2 regions of the Kitasatospora sp. NBC_00374 genome follow, and region 1 is predicted to be linked to the other one. Evidence: riboswitches for the same ligand, from Rfam matches in the RefSeq annotation. Region 1 holds a riboswitch; the other holds the start of a gene.

Region 1 (5,412 bases):
GTACCGCTGCGCTGAGCGGGTGCGGGTACGACAACGGCCCCGCACCCGTCCCAGGTGCGGAGCCGTCTGCCGGGCCGGGCCGGGGCGGTCGCGATGCCCTCGTCGACCGCCGGGGCCCGGTCTCCTCGCGGCCTGTCCCGGGCCGCGAGGGTGGACGCCTCGTCAGGCGTCGGTCTTGGCCGGCTCGGGGCTGGTGGCGGCCGCCTCGACGGGGGCGGCGACCGGCTTGATCCGGCGGATGGCGAACGGTACGGCGGCGGCGACCAGGCACATCACGGCGGCCGTCCAGAAGGCGTGCTTGTACGCGTCCAGGGTGGGCAGCAGCACCGGGATCGGCAGGTTCTTGATGGTGTCGCCGGTCAGGATGGCCCCCATCACGGCGGTGCCGACGGCGCCGCCGACGGTGCGCAGCACTGCGTTCATGCCGTTGGCGATGCCGCTCTGCTCGACCGGCACGGCGCCGTTGATGTAGGCCGGCATGGCGGCGTAGGCGAGGCCGACGCCGAGGCCGAAGACCGCGGAGGAGAGGTAGAGGTCGGCCTCCTGGCCGTGGCGCAGGGCGAGGTAGGCCATCGCGACGGCGCCGAGCACGCCGCCGAGGACCAGCGGCAGCCGGGGGCCGCGGCGGGCGATGAGCAGTGCGCCGACCGGGGCGGCGATCATCGAACCGACGGCGGAGGGCAGCAGCATCACACCGGCGTGCAGCACGGTGGCGGTGAACCCGTAGTGGGCGAGCTTCTCCGGGGTCTGGGCGAAGTTGCTGATGACCAGGAAGGAGCCGTACATCCCGAAGCCGATCAGCAGGCCGGAGATGTTGGTGAAGGCGACGGCCGGGCGGGACATCATCTTCATGTCGACCAGCGGGTGGCTGACCTTGGTCTCGATGATGATCCAGACCAGGGCGACCACGGCGGCGACGGCGAACAGGCCGAGGGTGCGGTTGGAGGTCCAGCCCCAGTTGTTGCCCTGGCTGACGGCGACGAGCAGGGCGGAGAGCCAGCCGGCCAGGGTGAGGGCGCCGAGCGGGTCCGCGCCGCCGTCCTTGTCGATCACCGGGTCCTTGGGCACCCGCAGGGCGACCAGCGCGGCCGCGATCAGGCCGAAGACCAGGCCCATCCAGAAGATGGACTTGTAGCTCCAGTGCTCCAGCAGCAGGCCGGTGGCGACCAGGCCGAGGCCGCTGCCGACGCCCATCGAGGCGCTGATCATCGCGACTCCGCCGGTGACCTTCTCCCGGGGGAGCTCGTCACGCACGATGCTGATGGCCAGCGGCAGCACGCCACCGCCGGCGCCCTGGAGGACGCGGGCGACGACCAGCCAGGTGAAGGAGTGGGTGCCGACCGCGAGCGCGGAGCCGGCCACCAGGCCGGCCAGCGAGACCAGCAGCATCGGCTTGCGGCCGCGCAGGTCGCCGAAGCGGCCGAGCAGCGGGGTCAGGACGGCGGCCGAGAGCAGGTTGGCCGTCATCAGCCAGGTGATGTTGGACCCGGAGACGTTCAGCTCCTTGGCCAGCGAGGGCAGGATCGGGACGACTGCGGTCTGCACCACGCTGAACGCCAGCATGGCCAGCACCAGGGCGGGGAGCACCCGGGCACTGGTCGGCTTGTCGGCCGTGATGGTGGGCTGAGATGCCTCACTCACGGTTCTTCCTCCGGTTCTGGCTGCTCGAAGCGGAGTGCTTCAAGCACGAGATAGTGAATCGAATGAAGTAACCATGCCGGTAAATAGTTCAGTGTGTCAAATATCGATCGGTGAAGCTTTGGCAAAGCGGAGGCCCCGCCCCCGCGACGGCGGGGACAGGGCCGGGAGACGCCGGTGGGCCCGGCTCAGGACGGCCGCAGCGGCTCCGGCCGCAGCGTGTCCGTCATCGGCCCGGAGCCCGGCGCGGACCGCTGCGCCGTGCCGTTGGACTGCCCGCCCGGGGAGCCGGCGGTGCTGTCGTGGATCTCCACCTGTTCGCGGCGGAGCTCCTCGCGGATCACCGTCTCCTCGGTGTAGCGCTCCACCACCAGGCGCACCCGCTCGATCGGCGCCAGGTACTTGCGGACCACCGGCCGCTCCTCGCGCAGGGTGACCTCCTCCATGCCCTCGGAGATGTCCTGCTCGGTCAGCGAGGCCCGCTCCGCGTCGGTGACGGGCACCCGCTCCACCCGGACCCGCTCACGGACCACCGGCACCTTGCGCTCCACCGGCTCGCTGGTGACGTACTTGCGCAGCCGTGCGGTGCCGAGCACGTGCCACTGGGTGGTGATGTCCAGCCGCTCCTCCCGGCAGGTGATCTCCACCGGCGCGCTCGGCGCGCTCGCGGCGGGCCCGGTGGGCTGCTCGACGGCAGGCTGCTCCGTGGTGGGCTGCCGGGTCTCGGCCACCTGCATCGGCTGGGGGTGGTTCTGCGTGGCGTACGGGGTGTGCTGCGGCGCCGGCTGCGGAGCGGGGCGCTGCACGGTGGACGAGTCGTCCGGATGGGCGGGCGTCGGGGCGGCCATCGGCGCGGCGGGCGGCGGCGCCGAGGTGAAGGCGGGGGTTGTCATCATGGTCTGCCCCTCGGGCGAGGTCGCCGGCGCCGGTGCCGAGGAGACCTTGCCGAAGTCCAGGTCCTTGCTCCGGTCGCCGGCCGCCGCTGCGGCGGCCGCGGCCGCCGAACCGTTGGTGGCCGAGGCCGGCGGCGCGGCGCTGCCCGCGTCCAGGCCGTAGTACCGGTAGAGCTGCAGCTCCTGGGCGGGGGAGAGGTGCTGGCCCACCCCGAAGTCCGGGGACTCCTTGATCAGCGACTTGTCGTAGGGGACTCGCAGCTCGTCCCCGGCGAACTCGCTGGTGGTCAGCGGGACGAAGGCGTCCCGGCCGAAGATCCCGGTCCGCACGGCTGCCCACTCGGGCTCACCGGTGGCGTCGTCGAGATAGACCTCGTCGACCGTACCGATCTTGTCGCCGTTCCGGTCGACCGCCTTGTGCCCGATCAGGTCGCGCGGATCGATATCGGTCTGCACGCTGTCCTCCACTCCTGCTCCTGTGAAAGGCCGTCAGGGGGCGGTTGAAGGAGCTGGCCAGCCGCCACTTCATACAAAAAGCCATGTATCGGGCGCATGCGACCCGAGCGCCGCCGTCCGGGGCACGGCGGGGACCGATCCCTCGTCCCGGGCCGGTGATCCGCGGGAATCTCGCTGGTACCCTGGGCGGCGACCGCCGAGCCCGCTCGGGAGAGTCCCTGAGCCCGGTGAACCGGGTGGTCAGGGCGCCGAAGGAGCAACTCCTCCCCGGAATCTCTCAGGCACCCGTACCGTGTGGGACAGGTCACTCTGGAAAGCAGGGCAGGATCGCCGGCGCAGGAGCCGACGACACCACCCTCACCGACGGTGCAAGCCGACGGGACGGCCTCCGGCCTGCCCGTGCGGGCGAAGCTCTCAGGTCCCGATGACAGAGGGGGAGGCCTGTCGGGTTCGTGCGCTCATGGTCCCCGCTGTCCCCAGCGGCGAAGGCCGGTCGGCGCCCGCACCCCAGCCGGTCATCGACCAGGAGGCCTCGACCCCCATGAACGCCCAGCCGATCAACGGTCGCCGCAGCGACGCCACCCTCGCCGAGCTCGAGCAGGCCAGCCCCTTCGAGACCCGTCACATCGGCCCGGACGCCGACGCCCAGCAGAAGATGCTGGCGCACGTCGGCTACGCCTCGCTGGACGAGCTGTCCGACGCCGCCGTCCCCGACGCGATCAAGAGCCTGGCCGCGCTGGACCTGCCGGCCGGCCGCAGTGAGGCGCAGGTGCTCGCCGAGCTGCGCGAGCTCGCCGCCCGCAACCAGGTGTTCACCTCGATGATCGGGCTGGGCTACTACGGCACCTTCACCCCGCCGGTGATCCTGCGCAACGTGCTGGAGAACCCGGCCTGGTACACCGCCTACACCCCGTACCAGCCGGAGATCTCCCAGGGCCGCCTGGAGGCGCTGCTCAACTTCCAGACCCTGGTCTCCGACCTGACCGGCCTGGACACCTCCGGCTCCTCGCTGCTGGACGAGGGCACCGCCGCCGCCGAGGCGATGGCGCTGGCCCGCCGGGTCACCAAGGTCAAGGGCGGCGTGTTCCTGATCGACGCCGACACCCTGCCGCAGACCGTCGCGGTGATCGAGACCCGTGCCGTGCCGACCGGTGTCGAGGTGGTCGTCGCCGACCTCTCCGAGGGCATCCCGGCCGAGATCGCCGAGCGCGGTGTCTTCGGTGTGCTGCTCCAGTACCCCGGCGCCTCCGGCGCGGTCCGCGACCTGGCGCCGCTGATCGAGCAGGCGCACGGGCTCGGCGCGATCGTGGCGGTCGCCGCCGACCTGCTGGCGCTGACCCTGCTGAAGTCCCCGGGCGAGCTGGGCGCCGACATCGCCTGCGGCACCTCGCAGCGCTTCGGCGTGCCGATGGGCTTCGGCGGCCCGCACGCCGGCTACCTGGCCGTGCGCGCCCCCTACGCCCGCAACCTGCCCGGCCGTCTGGTCGGCGTCTCGGTCGACACCGACGGCAACCGCGCGTACCGGCTGGCGCTGCAGACCCGTGAGCAGCACATCCGCCGCGAGAAGGCCACCAGCAACATCTGCACCGCCCAGGTGCTGCTCGCCGTGATGGCCTCGATGTACGCGGTCTACCACGGCCCGGACGGCCTGGCCGACATCGCCCGCCGCACCCACCGCTACGCCGCCGCGCTGGCCGAGGGCCTGCGGGCCGGCGGTGTGGAGCTCGCCCACGGCTCGTTCTTCGACACCGTCACCGCGCGCGTCCCCGGGCGCGCCGCCGAGGTGGTCGCCGCCGCGGCCGAGGCCGGTGTCAACCTGTTCCCCGCCGACGCGGACACCGTCTCGATCTCCTGCGACGAGACCACCACCCGCGAGCACCTGGCCGCCGTCTGGGCCGCCTTCGGCCTCAAGGACACCGAGGTCGCCGAGGCCGCCGACACGCTGCCGGCCGGCCTGCTGCGCGAGGACGAGTACCTGACCCACCCGGTCTTCCACAGCCACCGCTCGGAGACCGCCATGCTGCGCTACCTGCGCCGCCTGTCGGACCGCGACTACGCGCTGGACCGCGGCATGATCCCGCTGGGCTCCTGCACCATGAAGCTCAACGCGACCACCGAGATGGAGCCGGTGACCTGGCCGGAGTTCGGCCAGCTGCACCCGTTCGCGCCGGTCGAGCAGGTCGGCGGCTTCCTCAGCCTGATCCGCGAGCTGGAGCAGCAGCTGGTCGAGGTGACCGGCTACGACGCCGTGTCGATCCAGCCCAACGCCGGTTCGCAGGGCGAGCTGGCCGGCCTGCTGGCCGTCCGCGCCTACCACCTGGCCAACGGCGACACCCAGCGCGACGTCTGCCTGATCCCCGCGTCCGCGCACGGCACCAACGCGGCCTCCGCGGTGATGGCGGGCATGCGGGTGGTGGTCGTCAAG
Region 2 (5,412 bases), 3.6 Mb from region 1:
GGCCTCGCTGCGCCAGGCCTTCTCGTTCTCCAGCATCAGGCCGGAGATCGACAGCCCGGTCTCCCGGGTGAGCCGCAGCAGTTCCTCGCCGGTGCGGAAGGGGTAGCGCAGGGCGGTGTCGTCGGGCACGACCCGGTCCGCGCCGATGGCGTCCTCGTCGACGACGAAGCCGCCGCCGACCGAGTAGTAGGTCTTCTCCAGGACGGTGGCGCCGGCGGCGTCGAAGGCCCAGAGGGTCATGCCGTTGGCGTGGTAGGGCAGGGACTTGCGCCGGTGCAGGACCAGCTCGGTGTCCGGGTCGAAGGTGATCTCGTGGGCGCCGAGCAGTCGCAGCCGCTTGTCGGCCTTGATCCGGTCGACGTCCAGGTCGGCCTGGTCGACGTCGACGGTGCGCGGGGAGTTCCCCTCCAGGCCGAGCAGCACGGCCTTGGGGGTGCCGTGGCCGTGCCCGGTCGCGCCGAGTGAGCCGAAGAGCTCTGCCCGGACGGTGGTGACCTGGGTCAGCAGCCCTTCGGACTTCAGCCGGCGGGCGAACATCCGGGCCGCTCGCATCGGGCCGACGGTGTGCGAGCTGGACGGGCCGATGCCGATGGAGAAGAGGTCGAAGACGCTGATGGCCACGGGGGACGTCCTTGTCTGGTCTCGTGGAGACGTGCTAGAAGGTGCGGGCACGGCGCGGGGCACCGCGGTCCACTGTCCAGTGTGCGCGGTGCCCCGGAGAACCGGGAGGTACGGCGGGGGGCGCCCGTCGTACCCCGAGGTGAACTACAGGTTCGGGTAGAGCGGGTACTTGGCGGCCAGCGCGGTGACGCGGGCCTTGAGGGCGGTGGCCTTGGCCTCGTCGAAGGCGGGCAGCAGCGCCTCGGCGATGATGTCGGCGACCTCGGTGAAGTCCTCGGCCTGGAAGCCGCGGGTGGCGAGGGCGGGGGTGCCGATCCGCAGGCCGGAGGTGACCATCGGGGGGCGGGGGTCGTTCGGGACGGCGTTGCGGTTGACCGTGATGCCGACCTCGTGGAGGCGGTCCTCGGCCTGCTGGCCGTCGAGCTCGCTGTGGCGCAGGTCGACGAGGACCAGGTGGACGTCGGTGCCGCCGGAGAGGACGGAGACGCCGGCCTCGGTCGCGTCGGCCTGCAGCAGGCGCTCGGCGAGGATCTTGGCGCCGTCCAGGGTGCGCTGCTGGCGCTCCTTGAACTCCTCGGAGGCGGCGATCTTGAAGGCGACGGCCTTGCCGGCGATCACGTGCTCGAGCGGGCCGCCCTGCTGGCCGGGGAAGACCGCGGAGTTGATCTTCTTGGCGTACTCGGCCTTGGAGAGGATCACGCCGCCGCGCGGGCCGCCGAGGGTCTTGTGGGTGGTGGTGGTGACAACGTCGGCGTACGGCACCGGGGACGGGTGCAGGCCGGCGGCGACCAGGCCGGCGAAGTGCGCCATGTCGACCATGAGCAGGGCGCCGACCTCGTCCGCGATGCGGCGGAACTCGGCGAAGTCCAGCTGGCGGGGGTAGGCGGACCAGCCGGCGATGATCAGCTTCGGCTGGTGCTCCTTGGCGAGGCGCTCGACCTCGGCCATGTCGACGACGCCGGTCTCGTCGACGTGGTAGGCGGCCACGTTGTAGAGCTTGCCGGAGAAGTTGATCTTCATGCCGTGGGTCAGGTGGCCGCCGTGGGCCAGGCTGAGGCCCAGGATGGTGTCGCCCGGCTGGATCAGCGCGAACATGGCGGCCGCGTTGGCCTGCGCGCCGGAGTGCGGCTGGACGTTGGCGTGCTCGGCGCCGAACAGCTCCTTGATCCGGTCGATCGCGATCTGCTCGACCACGTCGACGTGCTCGCAGCCGCCGTAGTAGCGCTTGCCGGGGTAGCCCTCGGCGTACTTGTTGGTCAGGACCGAACCCTGGGCCTCCATGACCGCCACGGGGGCGAAGTTCTCGGAGGCGATCATTTCGAGGGTGGTCTGCTGGCGGTGCAGCTCGGCGTCGACCGCGGCGGCGATCTCCGGGTCGAGCGCGTGCAGGGACTGGTTGAGAACCGTCATGAGTGGGTCTTCCCGTGGGGCTGGGCGGGTTACCTGAGGGGAAGGGGCCGTCCGCCGCGCTGCGGCCGGCCCCCTTTCACGCGGGTCGGTCAGACGCCGGTGGTGAAGGCGGTGTAGGCCTCGGCGTCGAGCAGCTCGTCGGTCGCCTCGACCTTGACCTTGAACAGCCAGGCACCCTCGAAGGGCTCGCCGTTGACCAGCGCCGGGTCGTCGATGACGGCCTGGTTGATCTCGACGATCTCACCGGTGGCCGGCGAGAACAGGTCGCTGACCGACTTGGTCGACTCCAGCTCACCACAGGTCTCGCCGGCGGTGACGGTCTCACCGACCTCCGGGAGCTGGACGTACACGATGTCGCCGAGGGCGTCGGCCGCGTGCTTGGTGATGCCGACGGTCGAGACGCCGTCCGCGTCAGCCGCGGTCAGCCACTCGTGCTCCTTGGTGTACTGCAGGTGCGTGGGGTTGCTCATGACGTCATTCTCCAGGATCGCAAGAGGGTAGGCGAAGCCGTCCGCTGCGCGGACCGGACTCGGGGGTTCGTACGGCTCAGCGGGCGCGCTTGTAGAACGGCAGCGCGACGACCTCGACCGGCTCGTGCCTGCCGCGGACGTCGACGGCGACCGCGGTGCCGGGGGCGGCGTGCGCCGCGTCCACGTACGCGATGGCGATCGGCTTGCCCAGGGTGGGGGACGGCGAGCCGGAGGTGATCCGGCCGATCGGGGCTCCCTCGGTGGAGACCACCGCGTACTCGGCGCGCGGGACGCGCTTGCCCTCGGAGACCAGGCCGACCAGGACCTGCGGCGGGTTGGTCTCGGCGGCCGCGGCGGCCTGCTCCAGGGCCTTGCGGCCGACGAACTCGCCGTTGTTGGTGGTCTTGTCGAAGCGGACCACGCGGCCCAGACCCGCGTCGAAGGGGGTGAGGTCGGTGGACAGCTCGTGCCCGTAGAGCGGCATGCCGGCCTCCAGGCGCAGCGTGTCGCGGCAGGACAGGCCGGCCGGGACCAGGCCGGCCGGGGCGCCGGCCCCGGTCAGCGCCTGCCACAGGTGCTCGGCGTCGGCGGGGGCGCAGAAGATCTCGAAGCCGTCCTCGCCGGTGTAGCCGGTGCGGGCCAGCCAGACGTCGCGGTCGGCCACGGTGGCGGGCAGCAGGGCGTAGTACTTCAGCGCGGGCAGGTCGGCGTCGGTCAGCGAGGCCAGGATGCCGTTGGCCTCCGGGCCCTGGACGGCGATCAGCGCGTAGGCGTCGCGGTCGTCGCGGACGACCGCGTCGAAGCCGGCCGCGCGCTCGGTCAGCGCGTCCAGCACGACCTGGGCGTTGGAGGCGTTGGCGACCACCATGTACTCGGTCTCGCCGGTGCGGTAGACGATCAGGTCGTCCAGGATGCCGCCGTCCTCGCGGCAGATCATGGTGTAGCGGGCGCGCAGCACGCCGAGCGCGGAGATGAAGCCGACCAGCGCGTGGTCCAGCAGCTCGCCGGCCTGCGGGCCGGTCACGGTGATCTCACCCATGTGCGAGAGGTCGAACAGACCCGCCTTGGTGCGGACCGCGAGGTGCTCCTCGCGCTCGGAGCCGTAGCGCAGCGGCATGTCCCAGCCGGCGAAGTCGGTCATGGTGGCGCCGAGCGATCGGTGCAGCGCGTCGAGCGCGGTGTGGCGGAGGGACATGGCGGCGAGACTCCTTGGCTGGGCACTCTGGAGCGCGCCCGCACCTGGATGCGGGCATGCGGTGGCGAGGACTCCCCGTCTGTCGTCGCAACCTGAGAGCTTCACCGCACATAAGAATGGCGGCTTGCACCGTGGGTGGGCGCACGGCGCGGCCGTGTCCACTTTCCAGATGTGCCTCGCCCGTGCGGTATGGGTGCCTGAGAGATTCCGGGGAGGACTTGCTCCTTCGGCGCCGGCCCAGCCTCTGACGAGGCACTCCGGACTCTCCCGCGCGGGTTCGAGCGGCCAGTATGAAGTTCGATCGGGGTCATCATGGCATGCCCGGGGGGGCCTACGGGAGGGGGGCCGGGCGATACGCTCTGTGGGACGGTTCTTCGGCCGGCGCACGGGCCGCACGGCACGTGGCTCGCCCGGTCAGGGCGGAAGGGGCAGAGGCGGATGGGGTACCCGGCGGGCGAGGCGCAGTCCTGGGCGGAGCCGGGCGCGGCTCCCGAGGGCGGGAGCTGGCCGGTCAACGAGCTGGAACAGGTCCTCACCGCGGCTCTGGGCGACCCGGGGGCGACCCCCCGGGTGATCGAGGTGCTGGCCCGCAGCCAGGTGTGGATCCCGCTGCCCGCGGGCGCCGACCGGCAGGGCGAGTCGCTGGACCTGCCCACCATCGAGCTGGCGGGTGCCCCCTACGTCCCGGTCTTCTCCTCCCAGGAGGAGTTCCTGCGCCAGGCGCCGGGGATGGCCTTCGCGATCGCCCCGATGTGGGAGTTCGCCCGCGGTCTTCCGCTGGGGATCGGCATCGCGGTCAACCCCGAGGCGCCGGTGGGCATCCCGGTGCCGCCGGAGGGGGTGGGCGAGCTGCGGCGCGGCCCGCAGGGCGAGCGCGGCCCGGCGCCGGCCGTCCAGGAGGGGGCCCGGGTGGCGCTCAAGGAGCCCGAGCCGCACCAGGAGCCGTACGCCTTCCTCGCCGCCGCCGGTGCCGAACTGGCCGCGCTGCCGGAGGTGTTGACGGCCCGCCGGGCGCTGGCCAAGGTGGAGGGCGAGGCCACGCTGCTCTATCTCGGCATCCAGCTCGACCCGGCGCTGCCGGCCGACCCGGCCCGGGTGGGCGAGGCGCTCGGCCGGGCCCTGGGAACCGCCGCCCCGGCCTGGGGCGTCCACCTGGTGCTGCTCGACCTGGCCGCCGATCCGGTGGTCGACTGGCTGATCGCACAGGTACGGCCGTTCTACGTACGGGCCTGAGCGGGCCCGCCCGCTGGTGACCGTCCAGTAGAGGGACGGCGGTATGACGTGTGTCGGGCCTGCCCAATAGGGTTGCTGCCGACAGCCCGCGCGGCGAGGCCGGCGGAGGCGACGGGACGGGCGAGAGCGAGGTGGGCGCGTGAGCGCGGGAGCGGCAGGCGGCGGCGCACCGGGCCAGTGGGGCCCGGCTGCCCCGGCGCGTCCCGGTGGTGACCCGGGCGCGATCGAGCGCGCCCTGGGCCAGGTCGCGCCCGAGCGGTACGAGGCCTACGAGGCGCTGCTGCGCGCGATCGCCGAGGGCCAGGTCTGGATGCTGCTCTGGCACGGGCAGCCCGGCAGCCCGGACGCCCAGTACGGGAACATGGACATCGGCGGCCACGGCTACGCGCCGGCCGTCACCTCGCCCGGGCAGCTCACCGCCAGCGGCTGGGCCCGCGGCCACGAGGTGATCACCGGCCTGGAGATCGCCAACGCGCTGTACCG

The links. A riboswitch is a leader RNA that binds a small molecule or an ion and turns the genes downstream of it on or off. The one in region 1 is predicted to bind glycine.
Region 2: another riboswitch for glycine. It lies ahead of gcvT (glycine cleavage system aminomethyltransferase GcvT); the one in region 1 lies ahead of gcvP (aminomethyl-transferring glycine dehydrogenase).

What each region holds. Positions count from the first base shown of each region.
Region 1 covers NZ_CP107964.1:1,842,441-1,847,852, reverse strand. Annotated here, with positions in the region: gene OG871_RS08165 (DNA polymerase IV) at 1-15, shown strand, start outside; gene OG871_RS08160 (MFS transporter) at 163-1,641, opposite strand; gene OG871_RS08155 (DUF2382 domain-containing protein) at 1,827-2,594, opposite strand; partial or broken gene OG871_RS08150 (PRC-barrel domain-containing protein) at 2,634-2,999, opposite strand; glycine riboswitch at 3,185-3,290, shown strand; gene gcvP (aminomethyl-transferring glycine dehydrogenase) at 3,529-5,412, shown strand, end outside.
Region 2 covers NZ_CP107964.1:5,439,554-5,444,965, forward strand. Annotated here, with positions in the region: gene OG871_RS24445 (L-serine ammonia-lyase) at 1-621, opposite strand, end outside; gene glyA (serine hydroxymethyltransferase) at 766-2,031, opposite strand; gene gcvH (glycine cleavage system protein GcvH) at 2,121-2,501, opposite strand; gene gcvT (glycine cleavage system aminomethyltransferase GcvT) at 2,578-3,696, opposite strand; glycine riboswitch at 3,872-3,976, opposite strand; gene OG871_RS24465 (enhanced serine sensitivity protein SseB C-terminal domain-containing protein) at 4,135-4,929, shown strand; gene OG871_RS24470 (enhanced serine sensitivity protein SseB C-terminal domain-containing protein) at 5,069-5,412, shown strand, end outside.